Regions from separate parts of the Lactobacillus porci genome, predicted to be linked through region 3. Evidence: predicted binding sites of a transcription regulator. Region 3 holds the regulator's gene; each other region holds the start of a gene.
What was found. The regulator Rex, encoded in region 3, represses fermentation and respiration genes when NADH is low (regulators of the CRP and FNR family bind a similar motif). The targets are predictions, from matches to a motif close to TTGTGAANTANTTCACAA.
Positions count from the first base shown of each region.

Region 1: the regulator Rex is predicted to act here: its motif matches at 1,359-1,376, upstream of FYJ62_RS03565 (class II fumarate hydratase).
Region 2: the regulator Rex is predicted to act here: its motif matches at 1,745-1,762, upstream of FYJ62_RS08780 (DUF3427 domain-containing protein).

Region 1 covers NZ_VUMX01000007.1:1,051-4,672, forward strand. Annotated here, with positions in the region: gene FYJ62_RS03555 (MFS transporter) at 1-1,012, opposite strand, end outside; gene FYJ62_RS03560 (hypothetical protein) at 1,099-1,263, shown strand; gene FYJ62_RS03565 (class II fumarate hydratase) at 1,450-2,853, shown strand; gene FYJ62_RS03570 (flavocytochrome c) at 2,883-3,622, shown strand, end outside.
Region 2 covers NZ_VUMX01000029.1:3,409-7,030, forward strand. Annotated here, with positions in the region: gene FYJ62_RS08765 (L-lactate MFS transporter) at 1-769, shown strand, start outside; gene FYJ62_RS08770 (helix-turn-helix domain-containing protein) at 918-1,349, shown strand; gene FYJ62_RS08775 (hypothetical protein) at 1,394-1,687, opposite strand; gene FYJ62_RS08780 (DUF3427 domain-containing protein) at 1,834-3,622, shown strand, end outside.
Region 3 covers NZ_VUMX01000009.1:32,653-36,274, reverse strand. Annotated here, with positions in the region: gene FYJ62_RS04565 (ABC-F family ATP-binding cassette domain-containing protein) at 1-1,647, opposite strand, end outside; gene FYJ62_RS04560 (redox-sensing transcriptional repressor Rex) at 1,855-2,520, shown strand; gene groES (co-chaperone GroES) at 2,675-2,959, shown strand; gene groL (chaperonin GroEL) at 2,981-3,622, shown strand, end outside.

The DNA of each region.
Region 1 (3,622 bases), on a different contig from region 3:
GCATCATCCCCGCGCTAGCCATCCCCAGCAAAAAGCGCCAAGCGGCCAGGGCCCACGGGGAGTGGGTGATGGCCATGGGCACGAAGAGCAGGGCGCCGGCCAGTAGCCCCAGGCGCAAAATCTTCAGCGGTCCAATCTGGTCCATCTTATGGCCAATATACGATGAGGCGGCCAAGGTCCCCAGACCTGGCGTCGCGGCCACGACCCCGGCAATAAAGGCAATATTCTGCGCGCCTGGCATCATGGATTTGACATATAAGGAAACGATCGGGTCGATAGACATGTTGGCGGATTGAACCAGCATAGTAGTCACGAACATGACGATAATCAGCTGCAGGTTGGGCAAAGTGGCCATAATATCCTTCATTGGCCGCATTTCTGCCTTTTTTACTGGCTTGAAGTCTTCATGAACGAACAGCAATGTTGCCAAAAAGACCATCGCCATCAAAAAGCCGGTAATAAAGAAGGGAACCCGGTAGCCCCAGGCTCCGCCCAGCAGGTTGCCAAAAAAGCTGGACAAGGCCCCGCCCAGGATTGGCCCGATCAGGTTGCCCGCGGTGCTGGCGGTCATCATCTGACTCATGACCCAGCCGCTCTTGCGGTGGGGCGTCTCGCCGGCCATCAGCGCCGTGGCGTTGTTGATGTAGCCAGAAAAGCAGCCTTGAATGGCCCGCATGAGCACGATATAGCCGGCATTCATGGCCAGACCGGTCAAAGAAATGGTTAAAGCCATCACGCCGGAAGCCCGCAGGCACATCAGCTTGCGTCCCTTGCGGTCGGCTAGGGAGCCCCAGATGGGCGACATAATGGCTTGGGTGATAAAGGTCACGGCAAAAGCCAGGCCGGAATACATGCTGATCTCGAATTTGCTGTAGTGGCCCAGATCAGCGATGAACAGCGACACGAACGGCATGGTCATGGAATAGCCCATCCCCGTGATCAAGTTCCCCAGCCACAAGGTTGCAAAAGCCTTGTGCCAGCCGTCGGGCAGTTTTTCTAACTTATCTTGCAATTTATTCTCTCCAATCAAGAAATCTAAGCTTTAGTTTATCACTAAAGTCAATCTATTGAATTTGTTTTTTTAATAAAAAGCTCCAGATGAAAGCAAGCGGCACTTATGAAAAAAGAGCCCAGCTAAAGTGGGAGATTCAAATGAACATTTCACAAGTTACCTTTTTCATTCACTTGCCGAAAGCAGGCCAAGAAAAAAGCCTGCTGGTCTTTCCCAAAAATATTGAAGCCGATATTAAGCGCTTACTTTAATTTGAAGACTTTTGTATTTTAACAAAAATGACCAAAAAATGGGCAAACTTTAAAGAACTGAGTCCGGTTTAAATTCTTGAAAAAACTGCTAAAAATTGTGTGTTTTTTAACAAAATTAAAAAAGGCCGTTATATAATGCAATTAACAAAAGCAATGTTTAAAGTTCGTTTGTAAGGAGAAACAGAGATGTCAGAACAAGAATACCGCATTGAATCAGACACGATTGGTGAAGTGAAGATCCCTAAGGAAGCTCTTTGGGGCCCACAGACTGAAAGAAGCCGCAACAACTTCCCATCAGGCGAATTGATGCCTTTGGCCATCATTCGCGCCTTCCTGCACTTGAAGAAGGCTGCTGCTGAATCAAACGTTGAAGTTGGCGATGAGCCTGCTGAAAAGGGGCAAGCCATCGAAGAAGCCATCGATCAATTGCTGGCCCTTGATGACGAAAGCCTGCGCAAGGACTTCCCATTGCACGTTTTGCAAACCGGCTCAGGCACCCAAACCAACATGAACGTCAACGAAGTCGTTGCCAACTTGGCCAACAAGCTGCACCCAGGCTTGAACATCCTGCCTAACGACGACGTCAACCGCGGCCAAAGTTCAAACGACACCTACCCAACGGCCATGAATATCGTTGCCGTTGAAGCCATCGACAAGCTGGAACCAGCCATCCAGCACCTGATCGACGAGCTCAAGGTCAAGCAGAACAAGTACTGGAAGACGGTCAAGGTCGGCCGCACTCACCTGCAAGACGCAACTCCTTTGACTTTTGGCCAGGAAGTCTCTGGCTACATCTCAGCCTTGAAGCATGACCTGGCCTACATCCAAGAATTGAAGCCAAGCCTTTACGAGTTGGCGATCGGCGGGACGGCTGTCGGGACTGGCTTGAACGCAGCTCCTGGGATGACTGAAGCCATCGCCGGCAAGCTGTCCAAAGTCTACGGGCACGAATTCAAGGTTGAAACCAACAAGTTCTGGGGCCTGGCTCACCACTCAGCTTTGAGCGTTATGCACGGGGCTTTGAAGACCTTGGCCAACGATATGTTCAAGATCGCCCAAGACATCCGCTTCCTGGCTTCCGGCCCACGTGCCGGCTACGGCGAGCTCAACATCCCTGCCAACGAACCAGGCTCATCAATCATGCCAGGCAAGGTCAACCCGACCCAGGCTGAAGCCGTAACCATGGCGGTTGCCCGCGTCTTGGGCAACGATGTGACCATCAACTTCGCGGCCAGTCAAGGCAACTTTGAAATGAACGTCTTCAAGACGGTTATGATTGCGGCCTTCCTGGAATCAGCTGACATCCTGACTGGCACCATCACTGGCTTTGCTGACAAGATGATCCACGGCTTGACCGTCAACGAGCAGCGCATGGATGACCTCCTTGAAAACTCATTGATGACGGTAACTGCCTTGTCACCAAAGATTGGCTACCACGAAGCAGCCGTAATCGCCCAAACCGCGCAAAAGGAAGGGATGACCTTGAAGGAAGCGGCCCTCAAGAGCGGCAAGGTGACTGAAGAACAATACGACGAATGGATGGACTACATGGCCATGACCAACGTCGACCGGACCAAGCCTGAAGAATAAGCTCACACTGAGCAGGAGAATTTGCAACTATGGCTAAATTTGTATACGAAGCAAAGAAGATTAACGAAGCTGACAGCGAATACGACGTTGTCGTAATCGGCGCCGGCGGGACTGGCCTCTCCGCGGCCCTGCAGGCCCATGAATTAGGCGCCAGCGTGGCTGTTTTTGAAAAAAACGCCAAGCTTGGCGGCAACACCAGCAAGGCCTCATCCGGCATGAACGCGGCTGAGTCTCTGGTCCAATACGACCACGGCATCATCGACAGCAAGGAAGACTTTTACAAGGAAACCTTGCAGGGCGGCGGCCGCTTGAACGACCGGGAAATGCTGCGCTACTTTGTCGACCACGCTCCTTTGGCGGTCGACTGGCTGGCTGAGCATGAAATCGCGCTGACCGACCTGACCATTACCGGAGGGATGAGCCAAAAGCGGGCCCACCGGCCAGCATCAACTGCCCCAGTTGGCGGCTACCTGGTCGAAGGGCTCTTGAAGAACATTCAAAAGGAAGACATTCCCGTCTTCAATGAAGCCAAGATCACCAAGCTCTTGCAGGATGAAGACAAGCGGATCGTGGGCATTGAAGTCAACGGGACCAAGCAGATCGCGGCTAAGGCAGTCATCTTGGCAACTGGCGGCTTCGGGGCTTCACAGGAAATCATCAAGAAGTATCGGCCAGACCTGGTAGGCTACAAGACTACCAACCAAGCCGGCGCGACCGGCGACGGCCTGCTTTTGGCCAAAGACGTGGACGCTCAATTGATCCAAATGGA
Region 2 (3,622 bases), on a different contig from region 3:
ATCCCTGATGTCCAGCGTTGGCCTGTCCAACACCTTCTACATCTTGGGGCTGGCCTACTTCCTGGTCATGATCGTTTCTGCCCAGTTCATCAAGCGGCCAACCGCCAGTGACCTGGCACAGTTCAAGAAGGAAGACAAGGAAGCCGTTTCCTTGACTGGCGGTCTGCAGATGACGGCCAACCAAGCTTTGAAGACCAAGACCTTCTATTTGCTCTGGTTCATGTTCTTCATCAGCATCACCTGCGGGATCTCCCTGGTTTCTGCCGCTTCACCAATGGCTCAGGAACTGACTGGGATGAACGTTTCGACCGCGGCCGTCATGGTCGGCATCATCGGCCTCTTCAACGGCTTTGGCCGTCTGGTCTGGGCTACTCTGTCCGACTACATTGGCCGGCCACTGACTTACAGCCTGATCTTTGTCGTTGATATGGCCATGTTCGTGATCTTGATCTTCACCCATTCACCATTCATCTTCGCGGCTGCCCTCAGCCTGCTGATGTCCTGCTACGGGGCTGGCTTCTCAGTTATCCCGGCCTACCTGGGCGACGTCTTCGGGACCAAGGAACTGGGTGCCATCCACGGGTCAATCCTGACTGCCTGGGCTGCTGCCGGCATGGTTGGGCCACTCCTGCTCTCCTTCACTCACGAAGTCCTGAAGAGCTACTACGTTACTTTAGCCGCCTTCATCATCTTGGCTGGTCTGGCCTTGGGCGTTTCCGTCCTGGTTCAGCGCGAATTCGCCAAGCTGACTGACGCGGTTGAAGACTAAACTTAATTTCTGAATCTTAACAGCTTTTGCTCAGATAGCCTTGCTCCATGGATCTGTTGGTCCATGGAGTTTTTTTGCCAAAAAAAGGCGCTATTTAATGTTTAGAACTATAATTGAAGAAGAGAAATGGTTAAAGGGAGGGAAAATCATGAGGCTTCCGGACAAGCTGCGCGACCTGCGCAAGAAACATGGCTTAAGCCAAAAAGAATTAGCCGACAAAATCGGTGCCAGCAGCTTTGAAGTGGTCGGCTGGGAAAACGGCGAAAGCGTGCCTGATATTTCCTATATTGCCAAGCTGGCCGACCTGTACGGCGTTTCGCCTGACTTCCTGCTCAAAGACGACAAGCAGGAAGGGCAGACTATTGAAGCCGACGAAGAGCAGGACCAGTCAAAGAAAAAGGCGGCTGATCCTAAGCGCCTGGGCAAGATCAACAGCATCTACTGGACCATCGTGATCGCGGTCTACTTCTTGGTCAGCATCGCTAGCGGCCGCTGGACCAGCAGCTGGAGCATCCTGCTCTTGGGCGGCGCCATCTGGCTGATCGCGGCCGGCTTTCACTGGGTCAATTCGACTAAATAATTAAGGAGCTGCTTCTTAATCAGAAGCCAGCTCCTTTTGCTTTGCTATATATTGTTGGATGCCATGATGTAGAAGGTCAGCAGGGCCATGACAATAATGGCAATTGCCAAAGCCAAGACGGCAGCCGCGATGAAATTGAGGCCATGCTTGCTAAAAGTCATCAGCAAAATGTCAGACAGGAACATCCCCGCAAAACATGTGATCCAAGCCGCTGCATTTGCATAGCCAAGATGCGAGAGCAACAGAATCACTTGCAACGATCCAGTCAGACAAACTACGATCGTCCAATATATCTTGGGCGGATACATATGAGACAAGCGATCCCGTATTTTCTTCATTTTTCCATTTTCTCCTTAGTAAAAATCTCATCCTGTTACATCTAGATTATAGGCTTTTTGTGAAAATGGTAACAAAAAGTCAAATTTATTTTTTGCCTCTGAACCTGATACAATTAAGGCAAAATACTTCAGAAAGCAGGGAAAGCATGCTGAAAGACGGCCTCTATGAACAAATCATCAACCAAGACATCCTGGATCAGCTGGCACAGCTGGACAAGGACCACTACCAGATTACTTTGGACAAGCTGAATGCCGATGACGCCCGCAAGCTCCTGACCATCTACCTGTCCCAGGTCATCCGCTCAGGCCTGCACTACCTGCGCGACAGCTTCAAGTCAGGCCAGGACAAGGAAGCCCTCTTGGCTCAGATCCGCCTGGCCAACTCGATCGTTGACCAGGTTGCCCAGCATACCAAAGAGGCTGACTATCAGGACCTGCAGATTCTGGAAAAGGGCGAGATCCTGACCTCCATCTATCAGAAGATGAGCCGGGCCCAGAAGATCAGCCCAATCCGCCCCAAGACCTCTCTGGTGGAGAATGCCCTATTTACCGGGAGCAAGAATGAGCCCAGCATGCTCAGCGAAATCAAGAAGGAAATCGCCTCCTCCGACCAGGTCGATCTCTTGGTCTCCTTCATCAAGTGGTCCGCCATCCGGCCGCTTTTGGGCGACCTGACGGCTTTCTGCCAAAAAGGCCACCACCTGCGGGTGATCGCGACGACCTACACCCAGGCCACCGACTACAAGGCCATCTTGACCCTGAGCCAGCTGCCCAATGCCACCGTCAAGATCAACTACGAAACCCAGCACGCCCGCCTGCACGCCAAGTCCTATCTTTTTAAAAGGGAGACTGGCTTTTCCACGGCCTATATCGGCTCATCCAACTTGTCGAATGCCGCGCTGACCACGGGCCTTGAATGGAACGTCAAGGTGACCGAGCAGGAGTCCTTTGACATCGTCAACAAGTTCGCCGTTTCTTTTGAAAGCTACTGGAACGACCCCTCTTTTGAGACTTTTGACCCTCAAAGCAAAAGCTGCCGGCAAAAGCTGCAAACGGAGCTGAACAAGCAAGTCCAGACCGACTTCCACTTGGAAAGCAGCATCCGTCCCTACAGCTACCAGCAGGAGATCCTGGACCAGCTGCAGGCTGAACGGGAAGTCTACGGCCATTATAAAAATCTCCTCGTCGCCGCCACCGGGGTGGGGAAGACCGTCATCGCCGCCTTTGACTTCAAGCGCTATTTGGAGAAGCATCCCGATGCCCGCCTCCTCTTCGTTGCCCACCGGCAGGAAATCCTGGAGCAGAGCCGGCAGCAGTTCCGCGAGGTCCTCAACGACTTCAATTTTGGCCAGCTCTTCGTCGGCCAGTACAAGCCTGACTCTGTCGACCAGCTCTTTACCTCAATCCAGTCCTTCAACTCCGGCAAAATGGCCGACCTTTTGCCAAGCGACTACTACGACTTCATCATCGTCGATGAGTTCCACCACGCGGCCGCCAAGTCCTACCAGCAATTGCTCAGCCACTTTCAGCCCAAGATCCTGCTAGGCCTGACCGCCACCCCGGACCGGATGGACGGGCAGGACATTTTGCAGTACTTCGATGGGCGCGTCGCCGCCGAAATGCTGCTGGGCGAGGCCATCGACCGCCAGCTGCTCTGCCCCTTCCAGTATTTCGGGGTCACCGACAATGTCGACTACTCCAAGCTCAAGTGGAGCCGGGGCCAGTATGAGATCAGCGAGCTGGAAAACGTCTATACCGCTGACGACGCCCGGGCCAAGCTGGTCCTCAAGAACGTCCAGCGCTATTGCAATGACTTAAGTGATGTCAAGGGACTGGGCTTTTGCGTAAGCGTCAAGCACGCCGAATTCATGGCCGCCCGCTTCAACCAAGCCGGCATCAAGTCCGCTGCCTTGTCTGGGCAAAGCAACCAGGCCG
Region 3 (3,622 bases):
GGTCTTGACCAGCTGGGGAGCTGCTGGCGCCTTTTCTGCTTCGGCTTGGGCCTGCTTGGCCTTCTCATCCAGATAGTAGGAGTAGTTGCCCTCATAGATCTTGGCGTGGCCGTCCCGGACAGCAACGATCTTGTTGGCCAGCTGGTTGATGAAGTAGCGGTCGTGGGAGACGAAGAGGAGGGTGCCGTCATAGCTGGCCAGCGCCTTCTCCAGGACTTCCTTGGCTTCGATGTCCAAGTGGTTGGTTGGCTCGTCCATCAAAAGGAAGTTGTCGTGCTCCATTGACAGAACGGTCAAAGTCAGCCGGGCTCTTTGCCCGCCGGAAAGCTGGCTGACCTTCTTGTCGATGTCCTTGGCCGTGAACAGGAAGGAGGCCAGAATGGAGCGGATGTCTTTTTCATCCATGTCTCGGTGCTTGTCCCAGATGGTGTCGATGACCGTCTTGGAGTAGTCCAGTCCCTGCAGTTCCTGGTCATAGTAGCCAATGTCCAGGCTGGCCCCGTACTTGATGGAGCCGCCTTTTGGCTCTAGCTGCTTGACGACCGTCTTCAGCAGGGTGGACTTGCCGATCCCGTTGGGGCCAATCACCGCGACCCGGTCGCCCTTGTTGATCTGGAAGTCGATGTCGCGTAGCATCACCTTGTCAGGGTAGCCGATGGTCAGGTCCTTGAGAATCAAGACTTCCTTGCCGGATGGTCTGGCGCTCTTGAAGCTGATCCGGACCTTGCCGGAATGCTTAGGCGGGTCAATCAGGTCCATCTTCTCCAGGGCCTTGCGGCGGCTTTGGGCCTGCTTGGTCGTGGAGGCTCTGACGATGTTCTTTTGGATGAACTCTTCCTGGCGCTTGATTTCCTCCTGCTGCTTCTCAAAGGCAGCTTCCTGCTGCTGGTCGCGCAGCTCGCGCTGGGCCAGGTATTGGCTGTAGTTGCCCTTGAAAATGGTCAAAGCCCCGTGGTTCAGCTCAAAGATCTGCGTGGCCAGGTGGTCCAGGAAGTACTGGTCGTGGGAGACCGTGACGATGGCGCCAGGGTAGTTCTTCAAGAAGGCTTCCAGCCAGTCCAGGGTGTCCAGGTCCAGGTAGTTGGTCGGTTCGTCCAAAAGCAGCAAAGGCGGCTTCTTAAGCAGGAGCTTGACGAAGCTCAAGCGGGTCTTCTCCCCGCCAGACAGGCTGGCAATCTGCTTTTGCCAAGCAGCCTGCGGAAAGTTGAAGCCGTTGAGCATGGACTTCATTTCGGCCTGGTAGGTATAGCCGCCGGCCTGTTCAAAACTGAACTGGGCCTGGTCAAGCTTCTTGAGCAGGTCCTGGTCTTCTGGATGGTCAGCGACCGCGTACTGCAGCTGCTCCAGCTGCTTGCCTTGGTCAATCAGGGGCTGGAAGACCGTAATCATTTCATCCCAGATGGACTTTGACTCGTCAAAGTCGTGCTCCTGGGCAATATAGCCCAGCTCAATCCCCTTGTTGACCGTAAATTCGCCGTGGGTCGCTTCCTGCTTGCCGGTCATGATTTTCAACAGGGTGGTCTTGCCGACCCCGTTGGGGCCAACCAGGCCGATCCGGGCGTTGTTTTCAATTGTAAAGTTTACGTTGCTGAATAATGGAGTCGCGCCAAAGCGCTGCTCCAAGTCATGTCCTTGTGCAATTATCATATCTTTTTTCACCTTGTCACATTCTATCATACAGTAGGATTATAAAGGAAAAAGATTGAATTTTATTTTGTGAAAAAGGTCCTATTTTTTGTGTAAAAGCAAATATTGTGAAATTGCATCTTGTCAACTGACGGGAAAAACTATTATTATAATAAGTGATTGATTAGAGATTCACATTCACAAGACAAATGAAATGGGAGGCTTTTTATGAGCAAAATTAAGATTCCCAAGGCTACGGCAAAACGCTTGCCGCTCTACTACCGCTACTTGCTGCTCTTAAATGATGAAGGCAAAGACAAGGTTTCCTCAACTGAACTGGCGGAAGCAGTGCAGGTAGACAGCGCCTCCATCCGGCGCGACTTTTCCTACTTTGGGGCCTTGGGCAAGCGGGGCTATGGCTATGACGTCAAGAACCTGCTGAGCTTTTTCAAGAAGATTCTGAACCAGGACACCTTGACCAACGTGGCCCTGGTCGGGGTCGGCAACCTGGGCCATGCCCTGTTGAACTACAACTTCAAGCGCAGCAACAATATCAGAATTTCCTGCGCCTTCGACATCAACCCCGAGATTACCGGCAAGATCATGCAGGGCGTGCCGGTCTACTCCATGGAGGAAATGAAGAAGCAAATTGCTGACCAGCAGATCCGCATCGCGATCCTGACCGTTCCCCAGTCCACGGCCCAAAAGACGGCGGATGAAATGATTGAAGCCGGCATCAAGGGGATCATGAACTTTACCCCGATCCGTTTGTCTGCGCCAAGCGGCGTGCGGATCCAGAACGTGGACCTGGCTACGGAGCTGCAGACTTTGATCTACTTCCTTGATTCCGACCAGCTGGCCGAAAAACAGGCTGAAAATGAGCAAAATAAATAGACAAATGGCACTTTTTAGCACTCGAAGCTAAAAAGTGCTATTTTTTTCTTGCATTCTTTGCAAAAAGGGCTTATTATCATACTTGTAAGTTAGCACTTGGAAAACACGAGTGCTAAACACTTTGATTAAGACTATTATTTCAGGAGGGACAAACGTGTTACAACCAATTGGAGATCGCGTGATCGTTGAAGTTAAGAAAGAAGAAGAACAAACCGTTGGTGGCATCGTACTTGCTTCCAACGCTAAGGAAAAGCCAACCCAAGGCAAGGTTGTTGCCGTAGGTGCTGGCGCTTATGCTGAAAACGGCAGCAAGCTTCCTATGACCGTCCAAGAGGGCGATGAAGTCGTATACGACAAGTATTCTGGCACCAAGGTTAAGTATGAAGGCCAAGAATACTTGGTATTGCACGAAAAAGACATTTTGGCAATCGTTAAATAATTTAAGGAGTGCAGATAAAAGATGGCAAAAGACATTAAGTTTTCAGAAGACGCAAGACGTTCACTTTTAAACGGGGTTGACAAGCTGGCCAACACGGTTAAGACCACTTTGGGGCCTAAGGGCAGAAACGTAGTTTTGGAACAAAGCTATGGCAATCCAACCATCACCAATGACGGCGTAACCATCGCCAAGGCCATTGAATTGAAAGACCACTACGAAAATATGGGGGCCAAGCTGGTTGCGGAAGCTGCTTCAAAGACCAACGACATCGCCGGTGACGGTACGACGACGGCTACGGTTTTGACCCAAGCAATCGTTCAAGAAGGCATGAAGAACGTCGTTGCCGGGGCTAACCCAGTTGGCATCCGCCGCGGGATTGAAAAGGCCACCAAGGCTGCCGTAGACGAATTGCACAAGAACAGCCACGAAGTTTCCAGCCGGGACCAAATTGCCCAAGTTGCTTCTATTTCAAGTGCTTCAAGCGAAGTCGGCAACCTGATCGCTGACGCCATGGAAAAGGTCGGCAACGACGGCGTCATCACCATCGAAGACTCCCGCGGGATTGAAACTGAATTGAGCGTCGTTGAAGGGATGCAATTCGACCGCGGCTACCTGTCACAATACATGGTAACTGACAACGACAAGATGGAAGCCGACTTGGAA